One region of the Listeria sp. Marseille-Q6474 genome, then DNA from elsewhere that is predicted to be linked to it. Evidence: predicted binding sites of a transcription regulator. Region 1 holds the regulator's gene; each other region holds the start of a gene.

Region 1 (3,284 bases):
GTTAGTTTAGCTTGTTCTTGGTCATAGTAACCGATTTTGACACCTGCTCCAAAATGAAATTCACCGCTAAGAGCTGGAATATCACGAATAAGTGTTTTAAGAAGGGTAGATTTACCGATTCCGTTTGGACCAACGAGCGCTAGACTATCTTGACGTTTCATTTCGAATGTTAGATTGGAAGCGATGCGCTTGTCTTTGGCGTAACCAATACTTAATTCATCTACCATTAAAACATCTTTACCAGTTTGCTTTTCAAATTGGAAGCCAAAATGAGCCGATTTTTCGTCGCCTTGAGGTCGAGCGAGTACATCCATTTTTTCTAATTGTTTTCTTCTGCTCTGAGCTCGCTTAGTTGTAGAAGCGCGAACGATATTTCTAGCGACAAAATCTTCTAGCTTGGAAATTTGTTTTTGTTGTTTATCGAATTCTTTCCACATTTGTTCAAGTTTAGCTTGTTTTTGACTAACAAATGAACTGTAATTTCCTTTGTAGTGATCAATTCTTGTGCGGCTAATTTCGTATACTTGGTTAACGACTTTATCTAGGAAATAGCGGTCATGAGAAACGATAAGTAAAGAACCATGATAGTTTTGCAAATATGTTTCTAACCATGCTAGTGTTTCAATGTCTAAATGGTTTGTCGGTTCATCGAGAACAAGAATATCCTGTTTCGCGAGTAATAACTTAGCCAGTGCAAGCCTTGTTTTTTGCCCACCACTGAGTGAGGCGATTTCTACTTCATAATCTTCTGGATAAAAGCGTAAACCGTTTAAAACGGAACGGATTTCTGCTTCATACGTATACCCACCAACTTCTTTAAAAGTATGTTGCAAAGTATCGTAATCGGTCATCAATGCTTGATATTTTTCCGGATTATTATAAAGCTCAGGTTCCCCAAGACGAAGCTCCATTTTGCGTAAATCTGCTTCCATTTTTCTAAGTGAATTAAAAACACTTAACATTTCATCCCAAATTGTTTTCGTGGATTCAAGGCCAGTATTTTGAGCCAAATAGCCAATTTCGACACTTTTAGGTTTAGAAATTGTTCCGCCGTCATAACTCATTTTTCCAGCGATAATTTTAAGTAAAGTAGATTTACCAGCGCCATTTCGGCCAACTAAGGCAATTCGGTCGCCTGTTTTTACTTCTAATTTAATATTATCTAAAATAACTTCTGCACCGAAGAATTTAGAAATTTGCTGAACTTGTAATAATATCATAATCTCTCTCCTCGAACGTTCTCCTTACTAGTTTATCTTAAAAGCCAAGTAATCGCAATGAGAGAAGAAGGGCTTCACGTATAAGGTAGATTGTGAAAACACTCGCATTATTTGTGATTTTAGCGTAGAATGGAAAAGAAGGAAAACACTAGATATTTTGCGGGACAAACTATTGCTTGAAAATCATGAGCAAAAAGTTTGTGCATTCCTTGTGAAATGTTTATAGTATATAAGCAAGCATGTGAAAGGAAGTACAGTTCACAAAAGCTTCAACTTCAGAAAAAATTTAAAAGAAGAAGGGACAGAAGGCATGATGGAGGAAACAACAAAAATTCCACAAGCGACAGCAAAACGCTTACCATTATATCATCGTTACTTGAAATACCTAGATGAATCAGGTAAGGAACGAGTATCATCTGCGGAATTAAGTGAAGCGGTGAAAGTTGATTCAGCGACTATTCGACGTGATTTTTCGTACTTTGGCGCATTAGGTAAGAAAGGATACGGGTATAACGTTTCTTACATACTCGACTTTTTCAGCAAAACACTTAGTCAGGACAAACAGACAAATGTTGCACTAATCGGTGTAGGTAACCTAGGTACAGCATTATTACATTATAATTTCATGAAAAACAATAATATCAAAATCGTTGCTGCATTTGATGTAGACCCAGCGAAAGTTGGTAGTGTTCAACAAGACATTCCAATTTATCACTTAAATGATATGGAAGAAATTGTTCGTGAAAATGGTGTGGAAGTAGTTATTCTGACAGTTCCAGCTGACGAAGCGCAAGTAACTGTAGATCGTTTAATTGAAGCAGATGTTAAAGGTATTCTAAACTTTACGCCAGCTCGTATTAGCGTTCCAAAACAAGTTCGTGTGCACCATATCGATCTTACAACGGAATTACAAACGTTAATCTATTTCCTGGAAAACTATCCAGCGAAAACAGAATAAAAAAACCTGTAGAAGGTAAGCAACACTTACTTTCTACAGGTTTTTTTTACGTCTTTTAAGCCCAGTGATAATAAGGCCAATACCAATACCAAAATCAATTAACATCATGAGTATAAGTATATAGGCAACAAGATCATAACCATATTCAGCCACTCGAACAATAACGAAATAGACAAATACAAGACCAAGCGCAAAATAAAGAAAACTTTGCTTTATTAATGAATTTTTCATATTATCCTCCAATGATTCCAAGACTCACGAGCAAAACAATGGTATTCATTAAAATATGTGCGCCCATCGAAACAGCAATTCGTTTCGTTTTCGTATAAAGAAAACAAAGAATTAATCCGATGACAAAATAAGTAAGTAAAAAGGAAATATCCCCGTGAAGTAGCCCAAAGAAGAGCGAACTAATAACTGCCGCCACATGAATGTTCATCACATTACTCAGCCCACCAAAAACCACTTTTCTAAAAACAAGCTCTTCTAAAATTGGCCCGAGAACTGAAATGAAAATCAAGAAAATAGGCGCCGATCTAGTTAAATCAACAAGTAATTCTGTGTTTGCCGATTCACCAATATTCCCAGAAATTAGCGTTAGAATAATGCTACAAATAAATTGTGCTACGTATAACCCAATCACTCCACCAATAATCCACACAATACTCAGAAATGGCGCAGTTTTTTCACCGAGTTCGATTTTATTTTCTTTTGGTTTTCTATAAAGCATTGGAATAATAATGGCGAGTGATAATAAATTAGAAAAAATCGACCATGTAATTACCCCATAAGTTTGAGCATCCGCTGTAGAAATCGTAGTCATACTAAGTAAAATATGTTGAACAATCGGAATTCCAATAGATGCAGAAAATAGTAATAATAAATAAACTAATACAATCGTAATATAACGTTTAGCCAAAAAATACGCATCCCTTCTAAAAACAAGCTCCAGCTAAATGCTTAAAAATAGCGGAAATAGCTCTTCTTATTGTACTAGTTATCACGCTTTACCGCAAATAAGAATTCTTTAATTTTTAAACGTTTTTGCTTGCAATTTTTATTTAGTTTGGTATCATAATAACTGTATTAGCACTCTAATGTGTCGA
Region 2 (3,284 bases), on a different contig from region 1:
ATAAGAATACTAGTGGAATATAATACCCACTAAACATTGTTGCATACCAGTTTGGGAAAGCCGCGAAAATCGCGCCCCCTGCAGTTAATAGCCATACTTCATTTGCATCCCAGAACGGTCCAATCGTATTAACGAGTACGCGGCGTTCCAGTGCATTTCTAGCCATAAATCGTGTAGACATCCCAACACCAAAGTCAAAACCTTCAAGGAAGAAGAATCCAATGAATAAGATGGCGATTAATAGAAACCATAACTCATTTAGTGACAAAGCTTTCATCCCCCTTATCAAATGGATCTACGGAAATCTCTGCTTTTTCTGGTTTGTGTCCGTCTGGTCCTTTTTTAATTTCACGTATAAATAAGTAAACCAATAGAATGGCTAAAATCGTATAAATTGTCGAGAACGCAATTATCGAGAACAAAATTTGTCCTGATGAAACGTTTGGCGATACGGCATCAGCGGTTTTCATGTAACCGAAAACTACCCATGGTTGTCGCCCTATTTCTGTCATAATCCAACCCATGGAGTTCGCTAGGAACGGGAAGCCAATCATTGGAATCATGAAACGTAAATACCATTTTGCATTAACGAGTTTTTTCTTCCAAGCAAGCACGATACCGATTAATGCGAATAGAATCATTAACATACCTGCGCCAACCATGATACGGAAGCTCCAAAATGCTGTTTTAACTGGTGGGATGTAGTCACCTTCACCATATTTTTCTTCATATTGTTTTTGCAGCGTGTTCATACCTTCCACGCTACCAGTTAATGTTCCGTAAGATAAGAAACTTAGCGCGTATGGGACATTGACTTCCCATTCGTTTTTCTTCTCTTCCGGATTAATTTTGGCAATCATTGTCCAAGGGGCTGGGTCGGCTGTATCTTCCCATATCCCTTCTGTTGCAGCCATTTTCATAGGTTGAGTTTTAACTAAGTATTGTGCTTGCGAGTGACCACTGAAAGCCACACCAAAACCACCTATTACCGCCATGACCATTGCAATTTGGAATGATCGTTTAAAGAAGGCGACATCTTGTTTTTTGAGCATCTTATACGCACTGACACCAGCAATGAAAAAGGCCCCAGTGGCAAATGCCCCGAATATAACGTGCGGGAATTCCACGAGCAGTTGTCCATTAGTAATAAGTTGCAAGAAATCATTCATTTCTGCGCGGCCGTTCTTAAATTCAAAACCAACCGGATGTTGCATAAATGAGTTTGCAGCTAAAATCCAGAAACTAGACATGATTGTTCCGATTGAAACAAGCCAAATACAAGCTAAATGAAGCTTTTTGCCAAGTTTGTCCCAACCAAAAATCCAAAGTCCGATAAACGTAGATTCCATAAAGAATGCAAGTAACGCTTCGATAGCAAGTGGTGCTCCGAATACGTCCCCAACAAATCTAGAGTAATCCGACCAGTTCATCCCAAACTGGAATTCTTGAATAATACCGGTTACGACACCGACCGCGAAGTTAATAAGGAATATGTGTCCCCAAAACTTCGACATTTTTTTGTAAATTTCTTTCCCCTTCACGACATACAACGTCTCCATAAGAGCAACCATAAATACAAGTCCAATTGAAAGTGGTACAAATAAAAAATGGAAAATCGTTGTTGATGCGAATTGAAAACGGGCTAAAAATAGTTTATCCACCCTTTTCTCCTCCTTTTTATGCTTAAAATTGCTGTTTAGTCCCTTGCTTTTTTGCTTCTTTCTTAAAAACCTTGTGAAAAACCGCCCAAAGTGATGCGCCCAGTTGCTCTGTAATTCACAAAGCATAATAAAATAATATGTAATCCTTATTTTTCACGGGTTTAGGAACTAGTTAAGAAAGATTTTTACTTTATAATGAGTTCTATCTGGAGTATATTTTATCCTATTTTAAGGTAAATTTATTTAGTACTTTAGATGTTATTTTATTTTTGAGAGATTGTGATAAATTTCGCAATTATTAAGTGGCTGTAAATGTTGATAAGACTTATTGCTTTTTATTTCACAATAGAAATCGTAAAAGCATGATTTAGTATAATGAGTATTAAGACCTATTCTTTTTTTTACGTTTTCGCAATTCCCGGAAGAAACTTTTTAACATCGCGCTGCTTTCGGCTTCTAATAATCCAGCTTCTACTTTACACGTATGGTTAAATCGATCATCCTGTAATAAATTCATTAATGAGCCTGCTGTTCCGGCTTTTGGATCTTTTGCTCCGTAATAAACTTTGTCAATTCGCGAAAGTAAAATTGCTCCACTGCACATCGGACATGGTTCTAGCGTGACATATAGTTCTGCGCCACTAAGACGCCAAGAATTTTGGTGTTTACAAGCATCTTCAATTGCAAGTAACTCCGCATGAGTCACAGCATTCTGGGTAGTTTCGCGTAAATTATGTGCGCGACCAATAATTTCTCCATCTAAAACAACAACTGCACCAATTGGAACCTCTCCAATTTCCCGTGCCTTCTTCGCCTCCTCAAGCGCTTGTTGCATAAAGAAATCTTGTTCCATCTATGCACCTCATTTCTCAAAAATCACTCACTGCCATTTTATCATAGCTTGTATTAGATGTAAGAATAATCTGCTCAAATTTTCACAGGAATACTTTTAGTTGCTTTCATAAGGCATTTATATTACCATATATTAATACTAGGTACTAAAACAAAATTATCAAAATATACAATCTACTTGCAAAGGAGAATCATTATGAATTCAGAGAAATTAATTGCTCCAGAACTTTATAATATCACCGACGAGATTGCTAAATTTAGTTCTGAAAAAACTGCTTTAATTTGGAAAAACGAACACAATGAAACAAAAACTTGGAGTTACCGCCACTTGCTGGAACAAGCGAACAAATTTGCTAACGTTGTAAAAGATGCGGGCGTAAAAAAAGGCGATCATGTCATTGTTATGACGCCTAGACTACTAGAAACTTATGCCATTTACATGGGTTTATGGAAAGCTGGTGCCATTATCATCCCGGCATCCGAGCTTCTTAAAGCACATGACTTAGAATACCGCATCCGCCACGCTAACGTAAAAGCTATCGTTTCTTACAATGGAATGACTGCTGAATTTGATAAAATTGAAAATATTCCTTCTGTATCGAAAAAAATTATTGTTGGCGAAAAATTATCGGGCTGGGATCACTACGAAACACTAATGGAAACTGCATCGACTGAATTTGAACGCGTAGAAACGTCTCGCGATGACGCTTGCCTACTTGCATTTACTAGTGGAACTACTGGTAATCCTAAAGGTGTTGTACATATTCACGG
Region 3 (3,284 bases), on a different contig from region 1:
AGAAATTTCTAAGTCCGGCTCCGATGTCTTTCATAAAATTAACACCAGTAATGACTTCGCCAAAAACAATTTTTTTATACTCAATAATTTGTTTGCCTTCAATATTTGGTGAGGTTGTTACAATCATGAGTTATCCCTCCAGTTTTCTTTTATCATACCTCTTAGTACTTTTTCTAGTCAAAGGATATCCGCTTAATTTACCCGATTTCGCGCTTTTTCAATATAAGAAATTGCATCTGGAACTTTACAAGAAGTTTTTCCTAGATTTACGTGAACTTTTCCAACTGATTTTGCGGCTTCAATTGCTTTTTCATGCAAATCGTCTTTGCAAATTCCGCAAGTGATAATAAAGCCGTTCATCGAATAACGAGTTCTGTTTGATTCGGATTGTAATGTTTCTTTCGCGCGTTGTAGTAATGCCTCTGCTTCAGGCAAGTTGTTAATATGCTCGCTATAAATCTGCCAGCCCATGGATTTAGTTAAATCATACTCGCTCTCAATCCACTTCTTTGCAAAAAGGAGTGCATCATCACGTTTGCTTACGATCGATGCTAGTCCAAAGGTGAGTTGTGACCATGTTTCGCGAAAAGCTACATTCCATTTTTCGATTTGCTCGGTAGTTACTTTGTTTGGATTGACCGCAAGTAAACCAAGATAAATTAAGTCGCTGTTATTTGATTCGATTAGCTCTACGGCCAGTTCATGGTTTTTAGTTAATTTTTCACGGCGGATAATTTTCTTTAAGTCTCCAATTTTTAGTCCGTAAAGATCTAATGAATCCGGACAACCGTGATTACGAAAAATTTTAATCGTATTGGGGTTTTCTAAGGCTTGTAGCTCGGTGTCAAGTTGGTCAAAAGTAATCATACGCGTCACTCCTCTCGAATAAATTAAGTATAACAAAAAAGCATGCAAAATCGCATGCTTTTAGGAATTGAGAATATTAGTCGATTTGTTTCATTGCGTCGTCTAGAACTTTTTTAAGTGTATCTGCGGAGTTTTTCATTTGTTCTTTTTCTTTATCGTTTAAGTTCATTTCAACAATGTGGCGAACTCCTTGACGGTTAACTACTGCTGGTGCGCCGATGTAAATATCGTTCATACCATAGTGGCCATCTAAATAAACAGAAAGTGGTAAAATCGCATTTTCGTTATTTAGGATCGCTTTTGTAATACGAGCAAGAGCCGCAGCAACGCCGTAGAATGTAGCGCCTTTTTTATTGATAATTTCATAAGCTGCATCACGAACGCTTACGAAAATAGTATCCATTGCACCTTGTTCGTCTTCGTTAATCCATTCAGTGATTGGAAGGCCACCAACTGTTGTGTGGCTCCATGCTGGGAATTCTGTGTCGCCGTGTTCGCCGAGGATATAACCATGGACGTTACGAGCATCCACTTTTAAGTAATCGGCAATCGACATACGGAAACGTGCTGTATCAAGGCTTGTTCCAGAACCGATAACGCGTTCTTTTGGAAGACCTGAGAATTTCCATGTAGCATAAGTTAAGATGTCTACTGGGTTAGAAGCGATTAAGAAGATACCGTCAAATCCGCTCGCCATAACTTCATCCACAATGCCTTTCATGATTTTGATATTGCGGTTTACTAGGTCTAAACGAGTTTCACCAGGTTTTTGTGCAGTCCCAGCAGTGACAACAACTAAGTCTGCATCATGGCAGTCGCTATAATTTGCTGAGTAGATTTTCTTCGGTGTGGAAAATGGAACGGCGTGGCTTAAATCCATCGCATCCCCGATTGTTCTGTCTTTATCTATGTCAATAATGCCGAATTCTTGTCCGATACTTAAGTTTACACAAGCAAATGCATAACTAGAACCAACTGCTCCGTCGCCAACTAAAATAATTTTTTGATGATCTTTCATTTCGAATTCCTCCTATAAAAAATCTATTTACTAGTACAGTATAACATGTATTTTTCATTTGTGAAGCATTGAACGTCCTAAATTTTAAAAAGTTGTTATAATAAATTTATGAAAACGCTGTAGTACAGTTTGAAAGCGTCTGCATTAGGAGCGGTTCGCTATTTTCTGTTTACCTTTTATTGAGAATTATAAACCTTTTAAAGAGAAATAAGGCTTTTGCTTTGTTTTGCTATTTTTCTAAAGGGTAGATATAATATAGATGTACCAAAATTGAATGAGTGGAGTGATTTTTTATGGCAACAACATTAGAGGTCCAGAAAAGAGAAACAACGCAACATTCAGAAGTAACGAGATTGCGTAGTGAAGGAAAAGTGCCTGGAATTATTTATGGTTACAAATCGGAAAATGTTCCAGTTTCCGTTGATTCTTTGGAATTAATCAAAGCAGTTCGTGACAATGGTCGAAACGCCGTATTTTCAGTTACTGTAGACGGCAAGAAATTAAACGTTTTATTACATGAATATCAAGTGGATCCGTTAAAAGACGTATTAGTGCACGTTGATTTACTAGCTGTTGATATGAATGAAGAAGTTGAGACTGATGTTCGCGTGGTATTAGTTGGTGATGCTCCAGGCGTTAAAGCTGGCGGTGTACTTCAACAAATTATCCATGATGTAAAAGTTTCAGCAACACCAGAAAAATTACCAGAAACAATTGAATTAGACATTTCTTCATTAGAAATCGGTGATGTTTTAACTACAAACGACCTTCCTGAAAACAAAGATTATGTCGTGCAAGCAGAGGAAGAAGAAACAGTTGTTACCGTTTCTGCTCCACGTGCTGAAGAAGAACCAACGACTACGGAAGCACCAGAACCAGAAGCTGTACATGGTAATGATGAAGAACCAGTAGAATAATTTTTTATAAATAAGGATGGAAGATTCGCATTTGTTTGCGATATCTTCCATTTTTTTTGTTATAATAGCTGTATGAAGGAGGCGGTTTCATGCTTGATAAATCAGTACCACATATTTCTGTTGCAATGGTAAATCATAGTGCTACCAAATATCCTGAGTTCAGTTTGCCAGAAGGTTATTCGTTTCGTTTTTATAGAGATGGGCTGGAGGAAGATTGGTGCAGATTGCAACTAGAAACTGGCCAAGTTCCATCGATGGAAAGTATTCGGATGCGTTTTAATACAGAATTTGGAAATGAAAAAGAAAAATTAGCCAAGCGCTGCGTCTTTGTAGAAGCCCCAGACGGCGAAATTATCGGGACCGCAATGCTTTGGGATGGAAATACATTTGGCGAGATGGCAAGCCGCATTCATTGGGTCGCTGTACTCGACTCGCACGGCGGTAAAGGTATCGCCAAAGCCTTGTTATCTAAAATTCTCGGC

What was found. The regulator Rex, encoded in region 1, represses fermentation and respiration genes when NADH is low (regulators of the CRP and FNR family bind a similar motif). The targets are predictions, from matches to a motif close to TTGTGAAATATTTCACAA.
Region 2: the regulator Rex is predicted to act here: its motif matches at 1,939-1,956, upstream of OC533_RS09090 (cytochrome ubiquinol oxidase subunit I).
Region 3: the regulator Rex is predicted to act here: its motif matches at 1,944-1,961, upstream of OC533_RS07460 (L-lactate dehydrogenase).

Annotation. Positions count from the first base shown of each region.
Region 1 is NZ_CAMPPS010000002.1:352,615-355,898, forward strand. Features, by position in the region: gene OC533_RS12560 (ABC-F family ATP-binding cassette domain-containing protein) at 1-1,220, opposite strand, end outside; gene OC533_RS12565 (redox-sensing transcriptional repressor Rex) at 1,531-2,178, shown strand; partial or broken gene OC533_RS12570 (DUF4305 domain-containing protein) at 2,205-2,409, opposite strand; gene OC533_RS12575 (CPBP family intramembrane glutamic endopeptidase) at 2,411-3,097, opposite strand.
Region 2 is NZ_CAMPPS010000001.1:1,824,331-1,827,614, reverse strand. Features, by position in the region: gene cydB (cytochrome d ubiquinol oxidase subunit II) at 1-268, opposite strand, end outside; gene OC533_RS09090 (cytochrome ubiquinol oxidase subunit I) at 255-1,661, opposite strand; gene tadA (tRNA adenosine(34) deaminase TadA) at 2,044-2,514, opposite strand; gene mbcS (acyl-CoA synthetase MbcS) at 2,710-3,284, shown strand, end outside.
Region 3 is NZ_CAMPPS010000001.1:1,484,666-1,487,949, reverse strand. Features, by position in the region: gene OC533_RS07470 (putative heavy metal-binding protein) at 1-127, opposite strand, end outside; gene OC533_RS07465 (DNA alkylation repair protein) at 193-867, opposite strand; gene OC533_RS07460 (L-lactate dehydrogenase) at 944-1,885, opposite strand; gene OC533_RS07455 (50S ribosomal protein L25/general stress protein Ctc) at 2,179-2,802, shown strand; gene OC533_RS07450 (GNAT family N-acetyltransferase) at 2,892-3,284, shown strand, end outside.